2 linked regions of the Oleomonas cavernae genome follow. The protein of the gene in region 2 interacts with the protein of the main gene of each other region in a pairwise test. Links are inferred from orthologs where the notes say so. Each region holds a gene or a part of one and is shown on either strand. Other genes may lie near its edges.

Region 1 (7,443 bases), 2.1 Mb from region 2 along the record:
AGCAAGGCCTGAAGCACGTCGGCGGGCAGGGTCGCGTCGGTCGCGACGAAAGACAGCATGGTCGCCATGTCGGGAGCGATCATGCCCGAGCCCTTGGCGATGCCGACGATGGTCACCGGCTTGCCGTCGATATCGGTCTTGCGCACCGCCGCCTTGGGGAAGGTGTCGGTGGTCATGATGGCGCGCGCCGCTTCGGCCCAGCGGTCGGGCTTCAGCGTGGTCGCCAGGCGCGGCAGGGCGGCCGTCACCTTCTCGGCCGGCAGAACCTCGCCGATTACACCGGTCGAGGCCAGGAACACCGCGTCGGCCTTGCAGCCGACCAGCTTGGCGGCGGCCACCGCCGTGGTCTTGGCAGCAGCGGCCCCGGCCTTGCCGGTGAAGGCATTGGCGTTGCCGGAATTGACGATCAGGGCGCGGGCGCCGCCCTTGCCCAGGATCGAGCGGCACCAGTCGACCGGCGCCGAGGCACATTTCGACGTGGTGAAGACGCCCGCCGCCACGGTACCCGGCGCAAAGCGCATCATCATCAGGTCGGTGCGGCCCTTGTAGCGCACCCCGGCTTCGACGGCACCGACTTCGATGCCCGCGATCGCCGGCAGCTCGGGCATGCCTTCAGGTGCGAGCGGCGACACAGGATGGGACTTACCCCCGGCCATGGATATGGTCTCCTCGGGTTTGGCTGATGATGATGGCGGGAACTACTGCGCGGGCGCCGGGGCCGGCGCGATCTGGGGGCGTGGCGTCGAACCGTCGGCGTTCATGATCTGAACCGGAATCCCCTTCTTCAGTTCCTCGATCTTGGCGGTGGTCAGTTCCTGGGTGACCATGTCCTTGAGCTGGGCCTTGACCTGGTCGAACGGCGGCGGCTCGGCCTTGCGCTTGTCGACCACCAGGATCAGGTGCCAGCCGAACTGGGTCTTGATCGGGCCGACGACCTTGCCCTTTTCGGCCGCGAAGGCGGCTTCGGCGAACTCCGGCACCATGCGGTCACGGGTGAAATAGCCGAGGTCGCCGCCCGAGCCGTCGCGGGAATCCTTCGAGTTCTTGTTGGCGAGTTCGGCGAAGTCGGCGCCCTTGTCGAGCTCCGCCTTCAGTTTCTTGGCCTCTTCTTCCGACTCGACCAGGATATGGCGGGCGTGAACCTCTTCCTCGGGCGGGTTCTGGGCCAGGATCTGGTCGTATTTCGCCTTCAGCGTGGCGTCGTTGATGGCCGCCTCGATGGTACGGCTCACATAGACTTCCTCGAGGATCCGCTCCTTCAGCAGCTCGACCTTGGCGGCAACCTCGGGATCGGTCTCGAGGCCGGCCTTCTTGGCGGCCAGGGCGATGATCTTGCGGTCGACCAGTTGATTCAGCAGGTCTGAAAATATCGCGTCCAGCGGGATCTGGGCGAACTGCTCGGGCAGAGTCTTGTAGGCCTCCGCCACCTCGGAACGGTGGATTTCCTCGTCGCCGACCTTGGCCACGACCGGATCGTCGGCGGCCGGGGTCGCCGCCGTCGCGGCGGGGGCCGGGGTTGCCGCGGCGGGGGCCGGCGGGGCGGCCGGCCTGGCCTCCTCGGCAAGGGCCGGTAGGGCGGCAGCCAGGGCGACAGCGAGGAGGCAAGGAATCGTCAGGCGAGACATGATTACCCCAGGTTGGGACCGGGCAGACGAGCCCGCGGCAAGCGAAAGTGGCGCGGATCATGGGGCTTCGTGCGACGGTCCGCAAGCCGTCTACGACGCCGCAGGGGCAGGCCCTGATCCAGGCTTGCGGGCAAACTCGCCCCAGATTCAGGCAGCCGTGTGGCAGCGAACCGGCGCTCGTTGACATCCCTTTGGGCGAGCCTTATCTGTCCCATGCCTTGCGACCGCATCACCGCGGCCGCGAAAATGACTTTGTGCGGGTGTTCGCACTCGCTTTTACCCTCAAACGCCTGCGGCAGCCCCTGGATTGGCCCGCGCGGCAGAAGAAGGTTGCTCATGCTCGGTTTCGGCTCGCTCGCCAAACGTCTGTTCGGCAGCGCCAACGATCGTACCGTCAAGCAATTGCGCGGCCGGGTCGAGGCGATCAATGCTTTGGAACCCCAGATCGCAACGCTTTCCGATGCTGAACTGAAAGGCCAGACCGACAAGTTCCAGGCTCGCCTGGCCGCCGGCGAAAGCCTGGACGACCTGCTGGTGGAAGCCTTCGCGACCGTGCGCGAGGCGGCCAAGCGGGCCTTGGGCCAGCGTCATTTCGACGTCCAGCTGATCGGCGGCATGGTGCTGCATTCCGGCAAGATCTCGGAAATGCGCACCGGTGAAGGCAAGACCCTGGTCGCCACCCTGGCGGCCTATCTCAACGCCCTGGAAGGCAAGGGCGTCCACGTCATCACCGTGAATGACTATCTGGCCGCGCGCGACGCCGGCTGGATGGGCAAGGTCTATGGCGCCCTGGGCCTGACCACCGGCGTCATCGTCCACGACCTGACCGACGAGGAACGCCGCCAGGCCTATGCCTGCGACGTGACCTACGGCACCAACAACGAATTCGGCTTCGACTATCTGCGCGACAACATGAAGTACCGCCTGGACCAGATGGTTCAGCGGCCCTTCAACTACGCGATCGTCGACGAGGTCGACTCGATCCTGATCGACGAAGCGCGCACGCCGCTGATCATCTCAGGGCCGACGGAAGACAATTCCGACCTCTATCGCCGCATCGACCTGCTGATGCCGCAGCTCGAAGAGCCCGACTACGAGAAGGACGAGAAGCAGCGCACGGTCTCGCTCTCGGAGGAGGGCCAGGACAAGTTCGAGAAGCTGCTGCTCGAGGCCGGGCTGCTCAAGTCCGAGAATCTCTACGATATCGACAACGTCACCATCGTCCACCACCTGCACCAGGCCGTGCGCGCGCACATCATCTTCCGGCGCGACCGCGACTATGTGGTGAAGGACGACAAGGTCATCATCATCGACGAATTCACCGGCCGCATGATGACCGGCCGGCGCTATTCCGAGGGCCTGCACCAGGCCCTGGAAGCCAAGGAACATGTGACGGTCCAGAACGAGAACCAGACCCTGGCCTCGATCACCTTCCAGAATTATTTCCGCCTCTACCCCAAACTGTCGGGCATGACCGGCACCGCGGCGACCGAGGCGGCCGAATTCGGCGAGATCTACAAGCTCGACGTGCTGGAAATCCCGACCAATGTAGGCGTGAAGCGCAAGGACCTCGACGACGAGGTCTACCTCTCGATGCGCGAGAAGTTCGACGCCATCGTGACCCTGATCGCCGAGTGCAGCACCCGCCAGCAGCCGGTGCTGGTCGGCACGGTCTCGATCGAGAAGTCCGAAATGCTGTCCGAGCACCTGACCAAGAAGAAGGTGCCCCACCGCGTCCTCAATGCCCGCTTCCACGAGCAGGAAGCCCATATCGTGGCCCAGGCCGGCCGGCCCGGCGCCGTCACCATCGCCACCAACATGGCCGGCCGCGGCACCGACATCCAGCTCGGCGGCAATCTCACCATGCTGCTGGAAGACGAGCTGGCCGCCATGCCCGAAGGCGCCGAGCGTGACGCCAAGGCGGCCGAACTCAAGGCCCGGCATGCCAAGGACAAGGAAATCGTGCTGGCGGCCGGCGGTCTCTACATCATCGGCACCGAACGGCACGAGAGCCGGCGCATCGACAACCAGTTGCGCGGCCGCGCCGGCCGCCAGGGCGATCCCGGCGGCTCGAAGTTCTTCCTGAGCCTCGAAGACGACCTGATGCGCATCTTCGGCTCGGAGAACCTGAGCCGCATGCTGCAGCGCCTGGGCCTCAAGGAAGGCGAAGCGATCATCCATCCCTGGGTGAACAAGGCCCTGGAGAAGGCACAGCAGAAGGTCGAGGCCCGCAACTTCGATATCCGCAAGAACGTCTTGCGCTATGACGACGTCATGAACCAGCAGCGCAAGTCGATCTACGAGCAGCGGATCGAATTCATGCGCAGCAGCGACGTGGCCGATATCACGGCGTCGATGCGCGAGCATACCGTCAACAACCTGGTGGCCGAGCACATCCCGGCCAATTCCTATGCCGAAGCCTGGAATGCCAAGGGGCTCGAGGAGGCGGTCCAGCGCATCTTCGGCCTGGAGCTGCCGGTTGGCGCCTGGGCGGCCGAGGAAGGCATCGCCGAGGACGAGATCCGCCACCGCCTGACCGACGAGGTCGACCGCTACATGGCGGCCAAGGCGACCCGCTTCGGCCCCGAGATCATGCGCATGATCGAGAAGAGCATCCTGCTCCAGATCCTCGACCAGTGCTGGAAGGAGCACCTGCTCCAACTCGACTACCTGCGCCAGGCGATCGGCCTGCGCGCCTATGGCCAGCGCGACCCCTTGCGCGAATACCAGCAGGAGGCGTTCAACCTCTACGAGGCCATGCTCGATCACGTCAACGAGGAGGTCACCCGCGTCCTCGCCCATGTCGAGGTCCGGGTCGAGCAGCCGCCGCAGGAAGTGGAGCAGCAGTTCGCCCGCGTCGAGCCCGCCCGGCTCGAAGCGGTCCACCCCGACCCTGATGGCATCGAGAGCGAGGCGGCCCCCGCCCCGGCGCCGCGCCAGGCCCCCGTCGTCAACCGCAGTGCCGCCGGCTTCAACCCGCGCGATCCTTCAAGCTGGGGCAAGATTTCGCGCAACGCGGTCTGCCCTTGCGGCTCGGGCAAGAAGTTCAAGCACTGCCACGGCGCCCTGGTCGAATAGACCGGGGCGACCCCGCCCTTTCGCCCCGCCCCCGCCTTGGGCTAGCATCGGCGCGGCCAGGAACCCCGGCCCGTGCCGGGGCGTTAAAACAACGGGGCCTTACGCTGGGGGCCCCGATGCCGGGTACTTTTGGGAGACTTCGATGCGTCTTGCGCTGATGACCATGGCCGCCCTTGCCTGCACCGGCCCGGCGCTGGCACAGCAGCCGGCCGAAGCACCCTTCATTCCGCAAGCCCCGACCACCACCTATCCGGGTGCTCAGCCGGCCCCGAGCCAGAGCACGGTGCCCGACCGGCCCTGCGAATGCGCGATCGCCCAGGGCGCCTGCACCGCCAATGTCCAGGTCACCGACGTCGGCCGCCGGCGCGATGCCTATGGCGCCGACGTCGCCTACCTGCTGCAGATCACCTCGACCGACAAGCGCTGCTCGACCGTGAACTACCGGCTGCGTCTGGTCAGCCCCGACGGCCGCTCGGAAGAGCAGACCTTCGAGGCGATCTTCGACAACGGTTCCTACGAGGCGGGCGGCCAGATCCGCGCCAATCTCAGCTCGGATTCCAGGTTGATTCCCAGCGGCGTCACCTGCTTCGTGTGCTCGGAGTAGCATGGCGGGGAAGAGCCGGCTGCCTGCCAGGCCAAGGCTCTGCTATTTTGTGCTGACCCAGACCTCCAGCGTGCCGAGGTGGATCGAACTGACGAGCACCGCCTTGATATCGCGCATGGTGACTCCCTGCTGCTGGACCTGCCTCGCCAGTTCTTCAGCGGCCCGTTTGTCCTTCGTCCGGCTGTAGCGCACCTCACCCGTACCCAGCGCGGCTTCAGTTCGCTCTCCCCCGGCGGCGGTGCCTTGCACATTCCATCCCAGATCGGACAAGCTCCGCATCATCTCGCGAATCTTGTCCCGGTCGATGGAGCCGGCGAATTGTACGAAAACGCGGTAGTCAGCAGGGCGGGCGGGAAGTGCCTCTACAATCTTGCGATAGATTTCGGCGACCTCTTCCGCCCCCGTCGCCCCTCCTGTCACCGCCCGATGAAAGCCGGACAGATCATCCCTTTCCAGATACGGGTTGAGACTACTCTCCTGGTCCTTGAAAAAGGCCACCGCTATTCGAGCGGCAATTTCGGGCCTCACAACCTCCTCGGGCGAGAGGGTCAGCAATTGACCGAGCCCCAGGCGCGCGCTCATCCTCGTATAGGCTGCTCTGCCGACAATAGGGATGTATCCACGCGCCTTGAACCGAAGCCCGTCTCCCGCCTGCGTATTTCCAAGCTCGATTCGCCCCTCGTAACGCTCAGTAGCGGGATCCGGCTCCTCCAGCATCGAGAACCAGTGGGTCTCGTAGGCGATCTCGGCGAGGACAGCGGCAACCGTCGATTCATCGGCGATCGAAAACTCCTTGAAGGCCGATTGCAGATAGGGGAGGTGCAATTCGATTCCTTCCGCGGCCGTGGCCGGCGCAATCTTCTTCAGAAGCTCGACGGTAGTACTTTCCGATACAATATCTATAACGGCTCCCTTCAGCGGCGGAACAGGCACGCCCGAACGCGAAGCCTCGAGAAGTGTTATCGGCGGCATCTGACTGTTGGCCGCCGCGACGGATCGTGCGGCCTCGAGTTGGGCGAGGGCCTTTGTCGCGGCATTCCTCTTGTTCTTCAATTCCGTCAGCGATGCGGGGTTTTCCCTATTTCTTTCCATTTCGAGAGTGAGTTCTTCAATCTCGGCTTTCTTCGCGGCAATCTCACGCTCTGCCGCATCCTGAATTGCCGCCGCCTCGGCCTGCCTTTGATAGATGTCGAAATATTTGTTGAGGAGCTTCATATCCTTGTCATAGCGATCTTGAGCCCAGGTCTTCAGCGGATGATGGGGCAGGGTTGCCAAGGCGCTCAACAGCATCGCGCGCTCATCGATTCCGACATCGTCCTTGAAGGCCATTGCGAAGAATTGCTCTGTCAGTTGCGCCTCCGCCTGAGCGGCAGCGCGAGCGGCCTCCTGCTGGACAGCAACACGCCCGTCAATCCAAGTCGTCAGTGCTTGGCCGGCACCAACGACCGCCACGAACGCCGTCGTCCAGCGGCCAATGGCAGAAACCAGATCCACGTTAGACAACTGGCCTCTCCCCAGATTTGCATTCGCCCAAAAAGAATGTTCTGAACCGCCGGAAGCTACCGCTAAGGACCCGTTGACGAGATCGACCACTTCGAATTCGTCGAGTCGAACAAGGTTTTGTCGCGCACTACCGAAAGGTGGAAATGCTGCGTGTGCGGGTTCTTGCCGCTGTAGTCACGCCACACCCACGGCTGGACGGAGGCGCTGATAATTCTCCGATTCCAGATGATGTATTTGATCCGCAGATCGCGGCTTTGAACGAGCGCCTGAACGATTCTCTCGGCATCACATTTGCCTGACGGATCGTTGGTGATATCAATCGCCGTTACCACCCCGATACCGCCATCCTGAATCCATGGATTGTGATCGGACTGGTGGGATGCATGCGCCGCGTCACCGATGGTACCGTCGCTCGCCTTGCTGCGATCGGGGGCACTTTCGTTAATCTGCTCGCGGAGTTGAAGAAGGCTCTTCGCAACGCGCCATGCCATCTCATCTTTCTCCCACGTCATAGCATTCGTTCGAAGTCACCTGCTCCCCGCCCATGATTGGATCCGGGTAGCCCTCCATAGCTGGTCTGCTTTCGCTTACCTGCAGCTTCTTTAGGTCCTTCAACTGCAGTAGATAGGTCAG
Region 2 (6,951 bases):
GGCCTGTGGCAGGCCCACTACTTCTATCGCGGGCTGATCTATCCCTTGCGGATGCGGGACCGGCACAAGAGCTTTCCCATCGTCGCGGTCTGCTTCGGCTTCGTCTTCAACCTGTGCAACGGCTTTGCCAATGCCTATGCGGTCGGCCATGCCGCGCACCTGATGGACACCGCGTGGCTGGGCGACCCGCGCTTCATCGTCGGGCTCGCCGTCGCCGCCTTCGGCTGGGTGGTGAATTTCCAGGCCGACAATATCCTGCTGTCCTTGCGCGGCGACGGCTTCACCGGCTATCGCATCCCCCACGGCGGCGCCTTCCGCTGGGTCTCGTCGGCCAATTACTTCGGCGAGATCGTGTTCTGGTGGGGCTGGGCGATCATGAGCTGGACCCCCGCCGGGCTGGTCTTCGCCCTGTTCTCCATGGCCAACCTGATGCCCCGGGCGGTCGCCCACCACCGCTGGTACCGCACCCGGTTCCCCGATTATCCCAAGAACCGCCGGGCCGTGATCCCCCACCTGCTGTGAACCCCCCTGTTGTGAACCCGAGGGATACGAGATGACCCCCGCCGCCCGCACCATCTTCTGGTTCTCGCTCTACATCTTCGCCGCCGGCGTGCCGATGATCCTGGCACCGGCCCTGATCCTTCAGGTCATGGGCTTTCCCGTGGAAGGCCTGGACTGGATCCGGTTCTTAGGCGTCGTCGTGCTGATCGTCGGCTACTACTACTTCAACCTGGCGCGCGCCAACGTCACCGCCTTCTTCTGCTGGTCGGTCCAGATGCGCACCGCCATCGTGCCGGTCTTCATCGCCCTGATCCTGGTCTTCGACATGCAACCGATCGTGTTCCTGTTCGTGGTGCCCGATTTCCTGGGCGCGATGTGGACCTGGTCGGCGCTGCGGCGCGAAGGGATCAATCCCTATCGGCCGGGATGACGGCATAGAGCGCAAAAAATAGGGCGACGGGTTGCCCCGTCGCCCAGGTCACCGAATGGGGGATGAGCTCACCCGGTGGGAGGAACTGGTGCTGCCCTTCAGGCGAAGTGCAGGCGGCGCACCGGCAGGTTGGCACGGGCGAGATTACGCGCCGCCGCCTCGATCTGGCCCAGGCGGCGGAAGTGGCTGCCGTCGAGCAGGCGGAAGCGGGGATCGGCGGCGACGAAGCGGAAGCCGGTGCGCTCGCGCAGGGCGACACCGGCGGCGATGTCGTCGACTTCGATGGTGAAGGCGGGCGTGGCCTCGAGGCCCGGAATGGCGATGGACATGGGTGCTCTCCTGGCCGGCCAGGCGTTTTGCCCGGGGCCGGCTCTATCTGCGGGATGTAACGTGCGGGGGTGGGGTCAGCCGCAGCGACAACAGGCGGCGCAGGGCGCCATGCCACAGGAGAAGAGCCCGGCGGTCGGCTCGAAATACTTGTTCATCGGTCCACTCCTTCATATCAGGGGGAACCACGACCACCGTCGTGGCGCTTTAGCTGGGGTAACGCGGTGCAAGCTGCTCCCGTCAAATGCCGCGGGTCCGTCACGGGACTAGGCGCCTCGTCCCGAGGGCTGGATAAGATTTAGCCAATAAGCGTTCGTGGTTCAAGCATGTTTTACATGATCGAACCCATGCACAATCTGAATAACTTATTGCGCGTGTGGAAAGAAGGCTTCAGCCAGCTCGATCACCGTCTCCAGCCGGTCGTGGTGGACCCAGTGGCCGGCCCGTTCCAGGGCCTCGACGCGGACATCCTTGAAATGCGCCGCCCTGCCCGTGCCGACCGGGTCGACGGCCCAGCTCTCGGTCCCGCGCACCAGCAGGACCGGGCAGGCGATGCGCCCCCAGAATCCGGCCATTTCCGCGCTGCCATGCCAGATCGGCGCCAGCACCCGGACATAGGGGTCGTATTTCCAGGAATAGGTGCCGTCCTCGTTCTGGGTCGCGGCGTGGACGGTGAGGTGGCGGGCCTGCTCGTCGGTCAGGCGGGTATTGGCGGCCTTCATCCGGGTGACGCATTCCTCGATCCCGGCATAGCGCGGCGGGCGCTTGTGGGCGACCGCGCGGGTATTCTCGATCCATTGGCGCAGGCGCTCGTGCGGGGCAAGGCCCGCCTGTGTCGCCTCCATCGCGGGCGAGGGGCCCCAGCCTTCGATCACCATCAGCCGGGCGACATTCTCGGGGTAGGTGCCGGCATAGATGGTGGAGACGGCGCCGCCCCAGCTATGGGCCAGGATGTTCACCGGGGCGAGCTGGCGCTGGGCGATCAGTTGCGCCAGGTCGAGCACGAAGCTGTGGGTGGGATAGTGGCTGCCCGGGGCGTGGTCGCTGTCGCCATGGCCGCGCAGGTCGAGGGCGATGACATGGAAGCGGTCGCACAGCGCCTGGGCCACCCAGTCCCAGCTCCGGCAATGGTCGTTGCCGCCATGGACCAGGATCAGCGGCGGCGCCGCATCATTGCCCCAGTCGACGTAATGGAGGCGGAGCCCCTGGCTGAAATAACGGTGCGAGGTGGGGCCCAGGCCTGACATGCGTTGCTCTCCGTCTGTTCTTATTGGTGTTCTTATTCGCGTGCGCGGCGCAGCAGCACATAGAGCGCCCCTTCGCCGCCGTCCTTGCGCTGGGCCGGGTGCCAGCCCAGCACCCGGTGGGCATGGTCCGGCGCGTTCAGCCAGCGCGGCACCATCTGATACAGCACACCATTGGGGGCTTCATCAATCGGCCCGCGCCCACGACCCGTGATAACGATCACGCAGCGCAGCCCCGCGCCGTGGGCCGAGGCCAGAAAGCGATCGAGCGCGCGATGAGCGCGTTCCTGGGTCAGGCCGTGCAGATCCAGGCGGCCTTCGATCGGCAGCTCGCCGCGAATGAAGCGCTTCTGCTTGGCCCCGTCCATGCCCTCGATGCGTTGGGCGGGGGCCGGGGCCTCGCCCGACAGGGGCAGGTAGTCGATCGAGGTGACGATGCGGCGCGGCCGGGCACCGGGCAGGGGTGCCAGCGGCGGCGCGACCACGGCTTTCGCCGCCGCGAGGCGCTTCACCCCGGTCATGGCATTCTCCAGTGCGGCCTTCTCCTCAGGCGTGGGCGGCCGGCCGGGAAACATGCCCCTGACCTTGGGCGCCTTGGGGTCGCGCGTCTTGGCCACCGCTCACCCCGCCGCGGGCAGGCGTGCGGCGACGGCATTGGGCAGCAGCAGCCACCAGCGGCCGGGCTGCTTCATCGCCCCCGCCAGGCGCTCGGCTTCCGCGCCGGGGCCGAAGAAGACGTCGCCGCGCACCGGGCCGCGAATGGCGCCGCCGGTGTCCTGGCCCACCATCAGCCGGTGCAACGGCACGGGTGTCGCCCCCTCCGCCGCCGCGGGCAGGGTGGCGTCCAGCCAGATCGGCAGCCCCAGCGGATAGAACTTGCGATCGACGGCGAGCGAGCGGCCGGGGGTCAGGGCCACGCCCTGGGCACCCAGCGGGCCGGGACCAGGGCCCAGATCGCGAAAGAAGACGTAGGACGGGTTGCGGTTCATCAGGGCCTGGGCCTCGCCCGGATGGGCGTTCAGCCAGGCCTTGATCGACTGCATGGAAACCCGCCCGCGCTCCAGCAGGCCGTCCTCCAGCATCACCTTGCCCAGGGCCACGTAAGGGTGGCCGTTCTGGCCGTCGAAGCCGACGCGCATGATCGTGCCGTCGGCCATGCGCACCCGGCCCGACCCCTGGATTTCCAGGAAAAAGGCATCGACCGGCGAGGCGACCCAGATCAGCTCCAGGCCCTTGCTGCCCAGGGCACCCTCGACGATCTTCGCCCGGTCCTCGAAGGGTTTCAGGCGGCCGTCCTGGACCCGGCCGGCGATACGCTGGCCCTTCAGTTCCTCGCGGAAGTCGCCCAGGTCGACCTGCACCAGATCGTCCGGCCGGCGGTAGAGCGGCGTGGCATAGGTCGCATCCGGTGCCATGGCGCCCAGCAGTTCAGGCTCGTAATAGCCGGTGAACAGGCCTTGCGCGTCACCATTGTTGGTGGCGGCGACCGGGGTGAAGCGGTCTTCGATGAAGGCGCGCACGGCCGCGGCATCGGGCGCCGCCAGGGCCAGCACCTCGGTACAGACGCCGGTCCAGTCGGCGGCCGTGCCGCCGATCCCCAGGTCGGTCTCGGGCTTGCGCTTCATCACCCGTTCGCACGACAGGCGCAGGGCGGGCCAGGCCTGGTCCTGGGCATCCTGCGTCCAGCCGGGCAGGTCGGCGAAGCGGGCGACTTCGAGGACCAGCTTGGGCGGGGCCGGCGGCGGCGGGGCCGGCCGGGGACCATGACCACCGCAAGTGCTGCAGCGCCGGCGCCGAGCAGGAAGGTGAGCAGGCCGAAGGCGGAGGATCGACGCACGATGAGCTGTCCGGCCTGCGATGGTCAGGTCGTGGGCGCGGTCGCGATCAGCGTCCAGTTGGGGTCGCGGCTGCGGGTATCGCGGGCGAAGGTCCAGACGTCGGAGAGTTCGCGCACGGCCGTCGGGTGGCCATCGACCACGTTGCCGCCGCCATCCCGGGTCACGGCGATGACATCGGCGACGAAGCGCACGGTGATTTCCGCGTTGCGCCCGACCATGGCGGCCCTTTCGATCTTGGCTTCCCGCAGCGCCACGATCGTCTCCTCGACGGTGTGGCCGGCAGCCTTGCGCCTGGCGATCACGCTCGAGAAGCCGGCGAAGACATCAGGCGCCACCAGCGGGCGCAGGGCGGCTTCATCGCCCTTGGCAAAGGCCCCGACGATGAGCTCATAGGCCCAGCGGGCGCCCTCGATGAATTGGGCGGGCTCGAAGCCGCGATCGGCCAGTTGCACCGCGGTCAGGCCCGGGATGTTCTCGTCGCCTGGAAAGGCGACCGGATCGGCCCGGCCGGGCAGCGGCACCACATTGTCGTCGCCCGGATTGGTCTTGGGGCGCGCCAAGGGATCCTGGCTTTGCTCGTGACCGGTCCGCTGGCCCAGCACGCTCCACAGGCGAAAGCCTATGAAACCGGCAATCAGGGCCAGGAACACGATGTCGAGATATTCAAAGCCGTTGCCCATGGTGGCTTTCACGTCGCTTTCATGGAGGGAGTCGAACCAGCATACCGGCAGGGCCGGCCTGAATCCAGCAATGCCGGCCACGCGCTACTCCCTTCACATAGGGTCTAAACATGGCAATGCCAAGGCGCCGCTTGTTGCCCTGGGTCCCTTGTGGTAGCGGAGGGGCGCTTTTCTTCAGGACCATCATCATGACCGACACCAATCCGGGCGGCACCGACCAGGCGCCCCAGCTCCAATTCTCGATCCTGGCGCAATATGTGCGCGACCTCTCGTTCGAGAATCCCGGCGCGCCCGGCAGCCTGCAGCTTCAGAGCCAGCCCAAGATCGACATCGGCGTCGACGTCCAGGCCCGCCGCCTGCCGGAAGACCGTTACGAGGTCGAGCTGCGCATCCGCGCCAGCGCCGCCGACGGCGAGGCCAAGCCGGTGTTCGTGGCCGAGCTGGTCTATTCCGGCCTGTTCCTGATCCGCAATGCGCCCGACGATGCCTTGCAGCCGCTGTGCCTGATCGAATGCCCGCGCGTGCTGTTCCCCTTCGCCCGCCGCATCGTCGCCGACGTCACCCGCGACGGCGGCTTCCCGCCCCTGATGCTCGAGCCGATCGACTTCGTGGCACTGTACCGCCAGCACGTCGCCCGCAGCCAGGCCCAGGCCCAGCAGGCGGTTCAGCAGTAGTATCGCCAACAAACTCGTTCGTCATCCCCGCGAAGGCGGGGATCCACGCTGGGGAAGTGCACGGGCAGACCCGTATCGCCATCACGGTGGATCCCCGCCTTCGCGGGGATGACGGACTATGAAGGTGATTCCAGCCTACTCCGCTGTCCAGATCGCGCCCTTGATCTCGGCGATCAGCGTCGCGTGGGCGGCCAGTTCGGTGTCGCTGGGGGCGTGGGGCCGGGCCGGGCGGGCTTCGCGCTGGCGGCTTTCCGCCCTGGCGGAGGCCGAGCGGACCAGGGAGAAGCCCTGCTGCCGGCCGCCCACCAGCTCCAGATAGACCGCCGCCAGCAATTCGCAGTCGAGCAGGGCGCCGTGCTTGCCGCGCTTGGACAGGTCGATGTCGAAGCGCTTGCACAGGGCGTCCAGGCTGGCCGGGGCGCCGGGGAATTTGCGCCTGGCGATCAGCACCGTGTCGGTCGCCCGCTCGATCGGGAACGGCACGCGCGCCAGCCGCGCGAATTCGGCGTTCAGGAAGCCGATGTCGAAGGCCGCGTTGTGGATGACGAAGGGGCTGTCGCCGATGAAGGCCAGGAACTCATCGGCCACGTCGCCGATCGGCGGCTTGTCGAGCAGGAAGTCGTCGGTGATGCCGGTAACCTGCAACGCCCCTTCCGACATCGCCCGGCCGGGATTGACATAGGCCTGGTAGAACTGGCCGGTGGGCACATGGTTCATCAGTTCCAGGCAGGCGATTTCGACGATGCGGTCCTCGCCGGCGAAGTCGAAGCCCGTGGTTTCGGTATCGAGGACGATTTCGCGCATCAGGGCAGCCTTCCGGGCATCTTCGGGGGCGGAGTCAGGATCAGGCGGTCGACGATCGCGCGCACATGGTCGCGCGCGACCTGCAAGCCCTGGTCGGTCGGGATGACGAAATCGGCGCCTGCGCGCTTCTGCGCGTCGGGCACCTGGCGGCTGAGGATCTCGTCGAGCTTTTGCGGCGTCATGCCCGGGCGCTCCAGCACCCGGCGGCGCTGCACTTGCGCCGGCGCGGACACCACGGCGACATAGTCCACCCGGGCCTCGCCCCCGGTTTCGAACAGCAGGGGGATATCGAGCAGGACCAGCCGGGCCTGGGCCGCCATCTGGGCCATCAGGAAATCCCGCTGCGCCTCGGCCACCAGGGGGTGGATCACCGCTTCCAGCCGCTTCCACGCCGCCGGATCGCCGGCCAGGTGGCGGGACAGGGCGGCGCGGTCGACGGCGCCGTCGGCGACC

The links. Proteins that work in one complex are often made in the same cells at the same time.
Region 1: the proteins of secB (region 2) and secA interact in binary tests that used the Escherichia coli proteins (3 or more experiments, as listed by UniProt). The link is inferred for Oleomonas cavernae from one-to-one orthologs.

The regions. Positions count from the first base shown.
Region 1 is NZ_QYUK01000011.1:2,096,467-2,103,909, forward strand. What follows is about bases 1,642-4,903. They hold secA (preprotein translocase subunit SecA), read left to right. Parts: upstream 1,642-1,961; coding sequence 1,962-4,703; downstream 4,704-4,903. Other genes in these bases: D3874_RS13890 (hypothetical protein), read left to right, coding at 4,846-4,903. Also shown: bifunctional glutamate N-acetyltransferase/amino-acid acetyltransferase ArgJ, read right to left, coding at 1-656; D3874_RS13875 (peptidylprolyl isomerase), read right to left, coding at 699-1,625; more of D3874_RS13890, read left to right, coding at 4,904-5,307; D3874_RS13895 (glycoside hydrolase family 19 protein), read right to left, coding at 5,350-6,900; D3874_RS13900 (hypothetical protein), read right to left, coding at 6,873-7,301; D3874_RS13905 (hypothetical protein), read right to left, coding at 7,303-7,443. UniProt on the Escherichia coli protein: Required for protein export, interacts with the SecYEG preprotein conducting channel.
Region 2 is NZ_QYUK01000011.1:4,179,321-4,186,271, reverse strand. What follows is about bases 4,182-6,951. They hold secB (protein-export chaperone SecB), read left to right. Parts: upstream 4,182-5,208; coding sequence 5,209-5,694; downstream 5,695-6,951. Other genes in these bases: coaE (dephospho-CoA kinase), read right to left, coding at 6,498-6,951; dnaQ (DNA polymerase III subunit epsilon), read right to left, coding at 5,830-6,498; D3874_RS24035 (Tim44/TimA family putative adaptor protein), read right to left, coding at 4,364-5,101. In the rest of the region: D3874_RS24065 (DUF1295 domain-containing protein), read left to right, coding at 1-522; D3874_RS24060 (hypothetical protein), read left to right, coding at 554-931; D3874_RS24055 (hypothetical protein), read right to left, coding at 1,030-1,260; D3874_RS24050 (alpha/beta fold hydrolase), read right to left, coding at 1,624-2,505; D3874_RS24045 (Smr/MutS family protein), read right to left, coding at 2,538-3,119; mltA (murein transglycosylase A), read right to left, coding at 3,123-4,127. UniProt on the Escherichia coli protein: One of the proteins required for the normal export of some preproteins out of the cell cytoplasm. It is a molecular chaperone that binds to a subset of precursor proteins, maintaining them in a translocation-competent state.